3 regions of the Bacillus sp. A015 genome follow, and region 3 is predicted to be linked to each of the others. Evidence: riboswitches for the same ligand, from Rfam matches in the RefSeq annotation. Region 3 holds a riboswitch; each other region holds the start of a gene.

Evidence for each region. Region 3 has a riboswitch for thiamine pyrophosphate ahead of tenA (thiaminase II). Riboswitches for the same ligand answer to the same signal wherever they lie in the genome.
Region 1: it holds a riboswitch for thiamine pyrophosphate, as region 3 does, so the genes downstream of both, thiC (phosphomethylpyrimidine synthase ThiC) here and tenA (thiaminase II) in region 3, are expected to answer to the same signal.
Region 2: it holds a riboswitch for thiamine pyrophosphate, as region 3 does, so the genes downstream of both, tenA (thiaminase II) here and tenA (thiaminase II) in region 3, are expected to answer to the same signal.

What each region holds. Positions count from the first base shown of each region.
Region 1 is NZ_JBSPZB010000025.1:33,760-38,711, reverse strand. Features, by position in the region: gene thiC (phosphomethylpyrimidine synthase ThiC) at 1-1,685, opposite strand, end outside; TPP riboswitch at 1,811-1,921, opposite strand; gene ACSLGF_RS17005 (YhcN/YlaJ family sporulation lipoprotein) at 2,340-2,957, opposite strand; gene safA (SafA/ExsA family spore coat assembly protein) at 3,091-4,338, opposite strand; gene nadA (quinolinate synthase NadA) at 4,471-4,952, opposite strand, start outside.
Region 2 is NZ_JBSPZB010000005.1:63,482-68,433, forward strand. Features, by position in the region: gene ACSLGF_RS06065 (hypothetical protein) at 1-1,092, shown strand, start outside; TPP riboswitch at 1,149-1,252, shown strand; gene tenA (thiaminase II) at 1,340-2,026, shown strand; gene ACSLGF_RS06075 (ECF transporter S component) at 2,023-2,622, shown strand; gene ACSLGF_RS06080 (ABC transporter ATP-binding protein) at 2,597-4,195, shown strand; gene ACSLGF_RS06085 (energy-coupling factor transporter transmembrane component T family protein) at 4,185-4,919, shown strand.
Region 3 is NZ_JBSPZB010000017.1:69,795-74,746, forward strand. Features, by position in the region: gene prpE (bis(5'-nucleosyl)-tetraphosphatase PrpE) at 1-536, opposite strand, end outside; gene ACSLGF_RS14160 (monovalent cation:proton antiporter family protein) at 699-2,546, shown strand; TPP riboswitch at 2,600-2,709, shown strand; gene tenA (thiaminase II) at 2,788-3,498, shown strand; gene tenI (thiazole tautomerase TenI) at 3,473-4,090, shown strand; gene thiO (glycine oxidase ThiO) at 4,074-4,952, shown strand, end outside.

The DNA of each region.
Region 1 (4,952 bases), on a different contig from region 3:
GATTGATTGCGGATATCATGAGAAATTTTCATACTGCAAAACTTCGGTCCGCACATGGAGCAAAAGTGAGCGGTCTTTGCGCCTTCAGCAGGCAATGTTTCGTCATGGAACGCCAAAGCTCTTTCTGGATCAAGTGACAGGTGGAATTGATCCCGCCATCTAAATTCAAATCTGGCTTTCGATAATGCATCATCGCGCTTTTGAGCAGCAGGATGTCCTTTTGCTAGATCAGCTGCATGTGCGGCAATTTTATAAGCAATGACGCCTTCTCTCACATCTTCTTTGTTCGGCAGACCTAAATGCTCTTTTGGTGTCACATAGCAGAGCATGGCTGTTCCATACCAGCCGATCATGGCAGCGCCGATAGCGGATGTAATGTGATCATACCCAGGGGCAATATCTGTTGTAAGAGGTCCTAGCGTGTAAAATGGTGCCTCTTTGCAAATCTCCATCTGCTTATCGACATTTTCTTTGATTTTATCCATTGGGACATGTCCAGGTCCTTCAATCATCACCTGTACATCATGTTTCCAGGCGATCTCTGTCAATTCCCCTAGCGTTTTCAGCTCTGCAAACTGCGCCTCATCATTTGCATCAGCGATCGAACCTGGTCTGAGTCCATCTCCAAGAGAAAAAGCAATATCATAGGTTTTCATAATTTCACAAATATCTTCGAAATGGGTATAAAGAAAGTTTTCTTGATGATGAGCGAGACACCACCTTGCCATAATAGCTCCGCCTCTTGACACAATTCCCGTTACCCGATCGACTGTAAGCGGAATATACCTTAATAGCACGCCCGCATGAATCGTGAAGTAGTCTACACCTTGCTCTGCTTGTTCAATTAATGTGTCTCTGTACACGTCCCACGTCAAATCTTCTGCCACTCCATTCACTTTTTCAAGTGCCTGATAAATGGGAACGGTTCCTACTGGGACTGGGCAATTCCGAATAATCCATTCTCTCGTTGTATGAATGTCCTTCCCAGTGGACAGGTCCATCATTGTGTCTGCCCCCCACCTGATCGCCCACGTCATCTTCTCTACCTCTTCATCGATGGATGACGTCACAGCTGAATTGCCAATATTCGCATTGATTTTGACGTGAAAATGCTTTCCAATAATCATCGGCTCACTTTCAGGATGGTTAATATTCGCTGGGATGACTGCTCTTCCGCTAGCTACTTCCTCTCTAACAAACTCAGGGCTCAGCTGTTCTCTCAAAGCGATAAATTCCATTTCAGGTGTGATGATGCCTTTTTTTGCATAATGCATTTGTGTCACACTGGCGCCATTTTTCGCGCGGAGCGGCACATGATGAAAATCAGTATGGACAGGATGAAAGGACTCTTTCCCCTTTGAACGATACCCGTTATCTTCTGGTTTCACATGACGCCCTTCATAGCTTTCTGTATCTCCTCTTTCTTTAATCCACGCCGCTCTAAGACGCTTTAAACCCTTTGTAACATCAATATGGGCGTTTTCATCTGTGTACGGTCCACTTGTATCGTACACACGGATCGGGTCATTTTGAATGTCGCCCGCCTGTGTCACAGTATTTGAGAGCCTAATCTCCCTTTTTGGCACCAAGATGTCAGGTCTTGAGCCCTGCTCATACACCTTTCGACTTCCGTCAAAGCTTGATAGTAAAGATTGGGTTGATGGGACATTTTTCTTTTCTTTCATCTGCTGTTCTCTCCTTCTCTTTTTGTCATCGGACAGGATGGAATCAGCACCAGCAAAAAACCAGGCTCTATGTTGAGAACCTGGTTTCGTCGTCAGAAAAAACATGAATGTCATTCATATGACACATGTATCATCTTCAACTTCCCCACGCTGGTACGAGCCAGATCAGGTCCAAAGGGTTAAGAAGCTTAAGCTTCTCTCTCAGCCCACTTTAGCGGGCACCCCTAGTCACTTTTATTGATTTCCACATCAGTTTATCATAGAGACGATATGAAAAGAAGAAGATTCAGGAAAATAGTTCCTTTCCCCTACAAGCTGCACCGATGAGCATGATATGCAAACTTCTATACAACAGCTTCCCCTTTATTTCGATCAAATCAGAAATAATCATTGATCCTTTTTTCCTGCTATGTATTAATCTAAACGGAGAATCTTTATACAAACCACTTGTTCAAAGGAAATTCTAGTCGATTACAAACATTTCTAACATTTATCAGTGATGAATCGGACGATGATGAAGTGGACATCCATTATTGCTGGTATTTTATTACTTTGATTTGGCTGTTATTTCTTTTACGAATTTTATATAGGCATCAAGATGTATTTTTAAGACAAGGCTAGAATTCGTAATGAACTCTAGCCTTGTTTATTCAACTATCGGGTCATGCCTGTTTGGCCTGTTTCAAATTGCGTTTTTCTCATCTCTCTGAAGCGTGTGAATGTTCCTTCATCTTTGATGACTTGGACAGCTCTTCCATCTGCATAACGAGTCGCTGCTTCTTCTACTTGTGATACGCCCTCTTCCGTCAGGCGTCCATCTGATTTAATCGCAATATACACATTTTCATCAGTGACCATAACTTGTGAGTCTGCTACGTGATTCATTTTATTCACGCGGTTCGCAATTTTTCGTGAACGCTGTATGTTCTCTTGTTTATCGTAGCCAGAGAACGACATTTGGTTATGATAATTCATATCTCCATGACTGTAGCGTCCATCTCCGCCAGTAAGCGGCATTCTCACTTGATCCTCCGTAGGACGTGAACGATAATCAACATTCGTTGTATTTTCGTTCATCCCTTCCATAAGCTCAGAAACTGGGCCTAGGTTATCTTGGTTGTTGTCTGCCGCCCGTTGATTCGAATGATAACCGACCGGCTGGCCTGATTGATTATGACGAGTATCTACACCCGCATTGTCATTTGTACCACATGCAGTTAAACCAATAGGAAGAAGCACTAATGCGATTGTTTTTTGCCATTGTTGTCTCAAACGAAAAACCCCCTGTACAAATTCAAGCTCATGAGCGCGAAACTGGCTCTGTTTTAGCATGTACAGTTCAGGGGAAAATCAAGCTGTCAGTTATAAACAAAAAAAGGAACGATTGAGATCGTCCCTTCTGTCATTAATCTTCTTCGTCTTCTTCTGGTCTTGCGAAAACCGATTGATTTGGATATTGCTGCATGTAAGGCTGAGCTGGATAAGATCCCATTTGACCATAAGGAACAGGATTTGGATAATGTCCAGGCCATGGCTGATGATGATGCTTCATGCCATCATCACATCCGCAGTCTTCCTTGCCATATGCTTCATTTGAAGCGTTTGGATAAAAGCCTTGATTAACGTTCGCATTTGCGCCTGTATTTGGATGCATGTGGTGGTGCCAGTGATGTCCATCGTTTGCATGATGCTCATGATTTTCCCCGTAGTAAGCTGGTGCTTGATAGGCTGGATAATACGGCTGAGCTGGGTAAGGATACGGCATCATATGATGGTGATAATACGGCTGGACCGGATAACAAAGACCTGATCCCGGTAAAATAGGTGAAGCCGGCACCATTTGCTGCGGATATGGATACATCGCAGGCATGTAATGACCATGACCATAATAAGGATCATATGATTCATGATGATGCTGGTGATGCTGGTGATGCTGGTGATGATCTTTATTTTCTGCCATTCCTCCTACTGCTGCCCCTCCAACATTCGGCATTTGTGGGAAGTTAGGAAGGTTTGGGTAATTGCTATGCTCCATATCTTTTCCCTCCTCTTTTTGATGCGGAATATGAATAAATGGATCATATCCCTTTGCCACTTCATCTTTGTGATGATCCTTATTTTCATGATGAAAATGGTCCTTGTGATCTTTATATTCCTTATTTTCATGATGAAAATGATCCTTGTGATCTTTATGGTCCTTCTTCTCATGAACATGATCTTTCTTTTCATAAAAGTGATCTTTTTTCTCATGATGTTCTTTTTGGGAAGGAGACGTGAATGGCTGGTAGAGATTGGTCTGATAATAGTTCACATCAACTTGCGGAAAAACTGGCTGCTCGATCTTTGGCACTGGCGGTACATAAGGTACCGGTTCATTTGGCTTTTCCTTCGGTTTCGTATCTTGCACTTGCACGACATCCTTTGGCTTTTCTTTCACATACGGATGTTCTTTCTGCTTTGGCATTTCTTTCACTTTTTGGTGATCTGTTTTCACAGGAACACCACTAGATGGAATCTTGATCTTCATACCCGGCATGATCAAATCTGGATTACTGAGCTGTGAATTTAGTTTTTTCAATTCTTGAAAGTCGACTCCGTATTTCTTTGAAATTTTCCAAAGGGAGTCTCCTTTTTGCACAATATGAATTTTCAACGTTTTCCCCTCCTATTGCAAAACGTGAACGTAGCGGTTATGTCAGAAGTACAATATGTTTCAACATAAATTTATGCCTATTTACAAGCCGATATGATAAAAACTTGTTTTCTGATAGGAGGGGCTGATGCTTTATTTAATGGTGAGCATTTTATTTAATGCAAGCAAAGCCTCTTTTGTTATCTCTTCATTAACCTGAATCAAACCAACTGGCTCACCCTTCTCAATACTTTCAAGTGACCATAACAAATGAGGCAGATCAATACGGTTCATGGTCAAACATGGACACATATCTGGGTTAAGGGATTCAATTTGTTTATCCGGGTGCTGGTCTATGATGCGTTTGACTAAATTCATTTCTGTTCCGATCGCCCACTTGCTTCCTGCTGGCGCCTGCTTGATCGTATCAATAATAAATTTCGTTGAACCAGCTAGATCAGAAGCTCTTACCACCTCATGCGTGCACTCTGGATGGACAAGGATTTGAATGTCACGATCTCTTTTTCTCGTTTCTTCAATATTCTGAACGGTAAACTTCTCATGTACGGAGCAATGCCCTTTCCATAAAATCATTTTGATGCGATGGAGCGGCTGATCGGTGATGAGCTTTTCTT
Region 2 (4,952 bases), on a different contig from region 3:
CTGTCTGTTTTACTTGTGACAACAGGTTTATTTTCACCAGCGTTAAAAGCAGAAGAAGCGCCAAAATCAGATGGGAAAGTGTCGCCACTGACGGAAAAAGCCATTCAGCAAGTGCAAGAGTCGTTTTTGAAGCAGGATGAAGGAACCGCTATTCAACAGAAGCAAGTGAAAAAAACATTTAAAGTAGATAAGAAAAACGGAATGAGTATTAAACGAAAAGCCGCTGCAGATGGAAAGCTGCGCACGTCTGCCGTTCGCTCTATTGATGGACTAGCAATCAATCAATCGGCTGTATTAAATGAGGAAGACCCAGTTGATTTATGGTTTTTAAGCACGTCTTCACCTCAGGCACTCATCAGCCGGATTACCTCTTCAAATCCTGATTATTTCGTCCAATTATTTGTTGTAGATTATGAAACAGGACAAGCCTACCCGACGGATCTCATTCAGCCGGCCGGCAGTATGCTTGGGTTAACCAATTTACCAGCTGGTGATTACGCATTTGGTATCACAAGCGGTGGGGACTTCGGAGACTCCTACACGTTACAGGTTAATGCAAAAAATCCACCCAATTTCACAGGTGCTGTATCCCTATCATCAACCCTCCAATACTTTGTCGCTGAGTATGCAAATGGTGATGTATTTGCAAATGGCACAAAAGTATATAACAAGCAATCGAAGACAGCAGATTATGAATGGAAGCGTGTGTTTTATTTCTCATATGATGGAAATTATGAACAGAGAACCCATTCGATTTCAAGTGTGAAAGTGAAAAGCATTTCGGCACCAGTTTCGTACTCAGCTCCTTATGCGAGTTCCTCAGAGGCCATTCTCGTCTACTTAGATGTGGAGACATTGTTTATGTACCATCAATCATCGTTTGCAAGCGGGCAATATTATCATGATACCTTTGTTGATACCCTCGGGAAGACAACACCAAGACGCCTAGACCTTGATGATTTGACAAATTACGGCGATCATATTTTAGCCGTTGATTTAAAAACAGGAAAGCCGATTGATTTCTTCAGTGTCCTTAATTTCTACTATGCTGCAGGGATCGAGAAGCTGCCAACAATTAAAACATTGAATTAAGAAAGGCGGTTGACATCAAATCGCCACATGTGTAGAGTAAAGATAATTAAATGACAAAAGTCCACTAGGGGAGTCATGTATGACTGAGACAAGAGAAAATCTTGGACCCTTTGAACCTGATCTAGTTCGTACTAGCGGAGGGAAGTGGAGCTGGACCTTGTCTTATTCATGATTGAATTGATAAGAAGGCCGCTCCATTTGGGGTGGCTTTTTCATTTATTCAACTGAAGAAGAGGAGGCTTTTTTTATGACATTTTCAACGCAATTAAGGAAAGAAGCAGAACCATTATTTGAAGCCATTTATCAGCATCCGTTTGTCAGAGGACTGGCAGCAGGAAAGCTTGAAAAGGAACAGATCATTCATTACGTCAAACAAGATGCAGAATACTTACATGCATTTATTAAAATTTATGCGGCAGCGATCAGCAGGTGTACAGACAGAGAGGACATTGTCTTTTTCCATCAGCAGATGGCTTTTGTACTAGATAGTGAGACGCATCCTCATCAAAACCTTTGCCGAGTGGCAGGTGTAGCATATGATGAGCTCCAAGGTGCTTCGTTGGCGCCGAGTGCTCACCACTATATTCATCACATGCTGCAAGTCGCACAGGAAGGCACACTTGGAGAAATTATTGCTGTTTTGCTTCCTTGCCCTTGGACATATTGGGAAATAGGCAAACGAATGCTTTCAGACGTGCAGCCTGACCCGGCACATCCATTTTATGAGTGGATCACGTTTTATGGCGGGTTAACTGACTCTGTTACAGTTGAGCTTTGCAAAAGGCTTGATCAGTGGGCGGAAGGAGCAAGTGAGAAAGAAAAAGAAAAAATGAAGCAGCACTTCTTCTTAAGCTGTCAGCTTGAGTACAAATTCTGGGAAATGGCGTTCACTGTGGAAGAGTGGCCAGTCCAACTGGAGGTGCATTCATCATGACGTGGAAGATGAAAGAAGTCGTCCTTGCTGTGATTCTATCTGTGGCGTGCGGTGTGATCTACTTAGGTTGGTCCACTCTTTATTTACCGATTACAGCACTTGTGGGTCCAGCAGGAGGCAATATCATGTTTGGGATTTGGGTGATTGCCAGTCCAATTGTCGCTTATATCATCCAAAAGCCGGGAGCTGCCCTCATTGCAGAAACAGCCGCAGCCGCCGTGGAATTACTGACAGGCAGCCACTTCGGTCTTTCAGCTCTGCTGATTGGTGTATGCCAAGGACTTGGGGCAGAAATCGCCTTCGCTCTTTTTGGTTATAAACGATATCGCATGTGGACACTTATGCTGTCTGGTGCCTTTGCAGCGGTTGGAGCGATGGCATATAGCCTGATGGCCAATGGAATTGGTTATTACACGCCTCAAGTTTTACTCATGACACTTGTGACTCAAATCATCAGCGGTATGATACTTGGGGGATGCTTAGCGAAAGTTGTAGTGGATGCATTATCCAAGACCGGTGTACTGAATCAATATGCCATCATGAAAGAAAAGCGAAACAAAGGTGAACAGCATGGATTCATTTCTCGCGTGCAATAATCTCACTGTCCGTTTTTATGAACAGTCGAAGCCCGTTCTGCATGAAGTATCTCTTTCTATTCAAAAAGGGGAAAAGGTGCTCATTTTAGGGCCAAGCGGAAGCGGAAAATCCACGCTCATTTCGGTTCTTGCTGGAATCATTCCAGAACATATGGAAGCAGACGTGCAGGGAGAAGTGATGTTACAAAGACATACAGGCGTCATGTTTCAAGACCCTGATTCCCAATTTTGTATGCATCGAGTCAATGAAGAAATTGCATTTAGCTTAGAGAACCGTTCCGTACCTCGTGAAGAGATGGATGACATCATTCAGCATCTCATGCAAAAAGTACAACTGGATGTCGATCCGAATACAGATATTCACACATTATCAGGCGGCATGAAGCAGCGATTGGCGCTTGCTTGTTTACTAGCGTTAGAGCCGGATGTTCTGTTCTTTGATGAACCGACTGCACAGCTTGATCCAGCAGGCAGAATGGAGATATTTCAGCTGCTACAGCAGCTTGCAGCTGATCAGGATCAAACCATGATTTTTGTGGAGCATGTGCTAGACGGTGTCATCGAATGGATGGACCGGGTTATTTTATTAGATGATCAAGGCCGCATTTTAGGAGATGGATCTCCGAAAGATGTGATGACAGCATATGAGGGAGAAATGAAAGAGGCAGGCATTTGGCGTCCAAAAATATTTCCCGAGAAATGGTCCACTATTATTCAAGATCCATTTCACCCACTGAGTCAAACACTTATGCAAACCTTTGAGGCAAGCAAAGAGCGGCGTGAGAAAGTCCGATCAACAGATCGAGAGACAATCATTCGAACAGAGGATCTTCAATTAAGCTACGGGAAAAAAAGGATTATGAATGACCTGCAGTTGGATATAAAAGCAGGAGATTGGGTGGCGATCATCGGGGAAAATGGAAGCGGAAAAAGTACATGTCTCAAACATTTAATCCGCTTAGAGCCAATCAAAAAAGGCCACATTTTCTTAAAAGAAAAACATCTCAAAAAGTGGTCTGACCGATTACTATATGAAAAAGCAGGCTTTGTTTTTCAAAATCCAGAGCTGCAATTTATACAAGACACGGTGTTTGATGAAATCGCATTTGGCGGAAGACAGCGAAATTGGCCAGAATCAGTTGTACAAGAAAAAACGTATCAGCTATTGGAAGAGTTCGGCTTAGAGAAGCATGCGAAAGCACATCCTTTCACCTTAAGTTTAGGGCAAAAAAGAAGATTAAGTGTCGCCACAATGCTTCTTTTTGATCAGGATGTATTAATATTAGATGAACCGACTTTCGGGCAGGACGAAAAAACGGCGAAGGAATTAATCAGACGTTTAAAAGAGCGCCAACGCCAAGGCACCACCATTATGATGGTCACACATGATATGGAGCTCGTCGATGAGTGCGCAGATCAGGTGCTGCTTTTTCACCAAGGAGAGCATGTGTATGATGGCACGCCTTATGATTTATTTTCAAATCAGGAACTCGTTGATTCTTATCAGCTGAGAGTGCCCTTGCATTATCGCTATGTGGCTGAAAGAAAGGATGTGCTCACGATTGCAAAGTAATCACTCCTTTCTATCCACTGTAAATCCAGTTATGAAATTACTCGCTCACCTTCTTGCAATGTGCTGTCTGATGGCGATTTCTGATCCTAAAACAACGTTCATCATCTGGCTGTTTGCTCTGGGCATCGGGCTTGTACTAGGCGGTTGGAATATCAAGTATCTTATCACAAGATTTGTCCCTTATTTGATCTTTTTTATGCTTGTGTTTTGGATGATGGCGGCCTTCGGCAAAGGGGATCATACTGTTTGGAAGTGGGCGTGGTTTCATGTCACAGAGGAGAGTTTAAGAAATGGACTCACCATATCTCTCAGAATGCTTGGCTTTGTGACATTTGGTCTCCTTTTTACCTCCACAACAGATTTGACGGCCTTTATGATGAGCTTGATTCATCAATGCCGAATGTCACCAAAATGGGCGTATGGAATGCTTGCCGGCTTCCGGTTTATCCCGTTGTTTCAAAGTGAATTAAAGCAAATGAAGGCTGCGCATAAAATCAGAGGCTATAAGCAAAAAAGCAGCTGGAAAGCCTTTATGCGGTATGCACTACCCCTTTTCACGCAGGGCGTACGAAAATCAGAACGCTTGGCGATTGCAATGGAAGCGAGAGGCTTCACGGGGACGAAGGATCGGACGTATTATCATATCATCAGCACCTCATGGATCGACTATTTGTATCTTTTTTTCATAGGTGTCAGTGTCTCCATATGCATTTTCTTTTTTTAAAAACACCCACATTCTCTTGATAGAATGTGGGTG
Region 3 (4,952 bases):
CAATCCTTCCGCACAGGCCGTCCATCTGGCCAAGTTTCTCCTGTGACAGCGCCAAATAATAGATAGGATCGCATCTGTTTATCCGGCTTCTTTCCAATATCCTTTTCCTTCATCGCTGCGTGTGCAATGATCAGCTCATCTGGAATCAGCACATCATAAAGCGGAGCCTTCTCAAATAACTGTTTAAATTCATGTGATAATTTGTTTTTTTCATGAAGCGGCAGTTTTTTTATTTCGTTCACTGTTGTTTCAATGCCATGCAGTAATTTAACGGGATTTCCTTTCAAATAGCGATAAAGCTTAAAGCAATGGTTTCCAGGCACGTAACGGATCGCTTCATTTGAATAGGCATGTATGACAAATTGCATCACGTCTACTGATTGAGGGCCTCGATCTGTTAAATCACCGACAAGTGCTAGCGTTCTCTTATCAGGATGGACGGGTAATCCATGTTTGAGTTCGTATCCTAGTTTGTATATGAGGGTAAGCAGCTCTTCGTAGCAGCCGTGGATATCACCAATGATATCGAATTTCATAAGGTTTCCTCCTGATCTTTCTCATCCATTCATCGGGTATAAAGAAATTTGAATTTTAGAAAATATAACGAATGACTTTCATTTCATTTAGGCAATTGTTAGAATCAATGCTTTAACGTAAGTCTTAAAAGATTAAATATCAATGTTAGGAGGCTTTAGCCAATGGAGCATACATCTGTTTCATCACTCGTTGTCGTTATTATTGTAGCCTTTTTCACCCCCATTTTATTGCACCGATTTAAGTTGACCATTCCGGTCGTTGTCGCTGAAATTATCATGGGGCTCATCATTGGAAAAAGCGGGTTTCAACTGGTTGTCGAACATGATGCATGGCTAGATACGTTATCCATGCTCGGTTTTATTTTTCTGATGTTTTTAAGTGGACTTGAAATAGATTTTTCTTCTTTTGAATCAAAGAAGAAAGCACGAGAACTTCCAAATGGTTTAAAAGAACCAAATACGTTTAAAGCAGCCATCATTATTTTTCTTGGGGTATTTTGTATTTCCTTTATCCTGTCCTATGCGTTTGTACTTGCAGGGTTTATTCAAAATGCCTTTTTAATGACGCTCATCATTTCCACCATCTCATTAGGTGTAGTGGTTCCAACCTTAAAAGAGGAAAAGTTGATGAAGACGAATATTGGTCAAATCATTCTGCTTGTGGCCGTCATTGCTGATTTGGTGACGATGATTTTACTTGCTGTGTTTTCCTCCATTTATGGCGATGGAACAGGGAACATGTGGCTTCTGCTATTATTATTTGCAGCAGGCATTCTTCTTTATTTATTTGGCCGAGTATTTAAGACAAAATCCATTTTTCAGTCCATGTCAAAAGGAACGGTGCAAATTGGGACAAGGGCAATCTTTACTCTCATTATAGTCTTAGTTGCCTTATCTGAATCACTCGGTGCTGAAAATATTCTTGGGGCGTTTTTAGCAGGCGTGCTCGTGTCCCTTCTTTCGCCAAATAAAGAGCTTGTCCAGCAGCTGGACTCATTTGGTTACGGATTTTTAATCCCGATCTTTTTTGTGATGGTCGGTGTGGACTTGAATATATGGGCGCTGTTCAAGGACCCAACCATTATGATCATGATTCCGCTATTGTTTATTGCATTACTGCTTAGTAAGCTAATTCCAATTCTTTATTTGAAAAAATGGTATGACATGAAAAAAGTCATCGGCGCCGGCTTTTTATTAACATCGACGTTATCACTCGTCATTGCAGCTGCGACGATTGGGGAGCGGCTCGGTGTCATTGATCATAAAATGTCAGGCGCACTGATTTTAGTCGCTGTGTTGACGAGTATTTTAACGCCTGTTTGGTTTAAAGCGCTGTTTAAAAAAGAACAAGAAGCGAATCAAAAAAAGCGTGTGACCTTTATTGGCGCAAACCAGCTGACGTTACCTGTGACACTTGACTTGCATCAGGATGAATATGACATCCGTATTTTGCATGTGTTTCAAGAAAATAAAGAAGCACTGCTTGCCGACTCGATCTTTGAAGTTGAAGCGATTGAAGAGTACGACGATGAGACGCTGAGAAAGGCAGGCATCGGCCGGGAGGATGTTCTAGTCGTAGCAACAGGCAGTGAGACGCAAAATAAGGAAATTGCTTTATTTGCCAAAGAAGAAGGGGCGAAACAAGTCATTGCAAGTGTTAACAAAGCTGATGCAGAGCTGACGCTGAAGGAAGCGGGCATTGATACTTTTTCTAATTTCCTATCATCTAAAACGGTGCTGAGAGCGTTAATTGAAGCACCTGATGCGATTCGATTGTTAACAAATGAGGATTCTTCTTTGTATCAAATTCAAATGAACAATCATCGGTATCATAATGTCATGCTGCGGGAATTCCCTTTTACCGGCGATTTGGTGTTTGTCCGTATTTTTAGAGGGGTAGACAGCTTAGTACCGCACGGTGATACGACGCTCAGAAGCGGAGACCGCGTGCTTGTGTCAGGCTCCCGGGAGTATGTAGCAGGACTTAGAGCCCAATTAGAGTTGCAATGAACCCTTGACCAATGAACAATTCCTGATTAAGATAGAGGTACAACATTATATGTTTGATCCACTAGGGGAGTCCTTTAAAAGGGCTGAGATAAAAGTGTCGACTTTTAGACCCTCATTACCTGAACAGGTTCATACCTGCGTAGGGAAGTGGTGCGGTTTTTGACTATGCTTTTGACAAACTCCAAGCCACTTTCCACGCGGAAAGTGGCTTTTTTATATGAAGAAACAGGAGGAGAGAAACATGACATTTTCAAAGGAATGTAAAGAGGCAGCAGCAACATGGTGGAATGGAAGCTTTACGCATCCTTTTGTAAAAGGGATTGGAGATGGCACACTTTCACTCGATCGGTTCACCTATTACGTGATGCAGGATTCGTATTATTTAACTCATTTCGCAAAGATGCAAGCATATGGAGCTGCCATTAGTGAGGACTTACATACGACGGGCAGAATGGCGTATCATGCGCAGGGCACGTATGAAGCAGAGCTATCGCTGCATAGAAAGTTCACAGAGCTGCTTCAGAGCTCTGATGAAGCACTTGAAAGCTTTAAGCCTTCACCCACTGCTTATGCGTATACCTCACATATGTACAGGTCTGTGAAAAGCGGACGATTTGAAGAAATTTTAGCCGCGTTATTACCGTGCTACTGGCTATATTATGAGGTGGGAGAAAAGCTGAAACAAACGACACCTGACCATCCGATTTATCAAGAATGGATTTTGACATATGGAGGAGATTGGTTTAAAGAGCTTGTCTTTGAACAGGTCAACCGCTTTGATGAACTCGCGGAAAAAGCACCAGAACATGTGCGGGCCAATATGAAAGAAAATTTTGTGATTTCAAGCTATTATGAATACCATTTCTGGGAGATGGCGTATAAAAAAGAAACGTGGCAAACAGCATGCTTGGATGGGGTTGGTGCAAATGGAACTCCACGCAGTGACAAATGATTCGTTTCCTGTCAATGAGCTGATCAAGCAAATAAAAGCCATTGAATCTGAAGTGGACTTTATTCATATCCGGGAACGGTCTAAAACAGCAAGTGAACTTGTTGATCTCGTGAGACAACTCCTTTCAGAAGGTGTACCGAAAGAGAAACTCGTTATCAATGACCGAGTAGACGTCGCGCTGCTCACCAATATTCACCGGGTACATCTCCCAGGTCACAGCTTTTCGCCAAAGGAGCTGCGACAAAAATTTCCTCACCTTCATACGGGTGTGTCTGTTCATTCGATAGAAGAAGCCAAAGCGGCCGAGGAAAGCGGTGCAGAGTATGTCATGTTTGGGCACATATATGACACCTCATGTAAACCAGGACTTAAGGCGAGAGGCGTAAAGCTTGTGGAAGAACTGACTTCTGCGCTGTCCATTCCGGTGGTGGTCATTGGCGGATTGACGCCTGATCGAATCCCAGAATTGATGCATGTGAATGTGAAAGGGATTGCTGTCATGTCGGGAATTTTCACTCACCATCAGCCGCACATCATGGCGCAAGCATTTTCTAAAAAGCTAAAGGAGAATCCTTATGAAAAAGCATTATGACGTTGCAATCATTGGCGGTGGAATCATAGGGATGTCAATTGCCTATCACCTTGCAAAAGCAGGAAAGCAGGCTCTTTTACTTGAGGCAAATGAGATAGGGAAGCAAACGACGAGTGCGGCTGCTGGGATGCTTGGTGCACATGCTGAAGGAGAGGGTCATGAGGATATTTTTTTTCAAGTGGGCAGAGCAAGTCAGGCATTATACGAAAAATTAAAAGTCGATCTTCGGCATGAATCAGGCATTGATATTCGGACATCAGCGGGCGGTATTATGAAGGTGGCCTTTACAGAAGAAGAAAAACGTGCACTTTGCCGGATGCAGCATTTGTCTACGTTTCAATGGCTTGAAGCAAGTTGTGTGAAAAAACGTATGCCGCAAATCGCAGATGACATCATGGGAGCAGGTTTCATTGAAGAGGATGTTCATGTTGAGCCTTATGCGGTATGCAGGGCATTGTGGCAGGCGGCCGTTCGGTACGGGGCGGATGTGAAGGAGTTTACACCCGTTATCGAAGTGGAGCGGGATCAAGAGGCATTGACTATCAGAACAGCCGAAGGCACATTCACATGTGATCACCTCACTGTAGCAAGTGGTGTATGGTCTGGCCGGTTTTTTGAAGAGCTGGGATTATCTCATTCTCTCTATCCAGTCAAAGGAGAATGTGTGTCTGTATGGAACAGCGGTCCAGCACTTGCACATACCATTTATCATGATCATTGTTATGTCGTTCAAAGAGATAGTGGAAAGCTGGTCATTGGTGCAACGATGAAGCCAAATGAGTGGCAGGCCGTTCCGACACTTGGCGGTATTGAGGCTGTTATTCAAAAAGCGTCTCAGCTCATGCCTTCTATCAAGGAGATG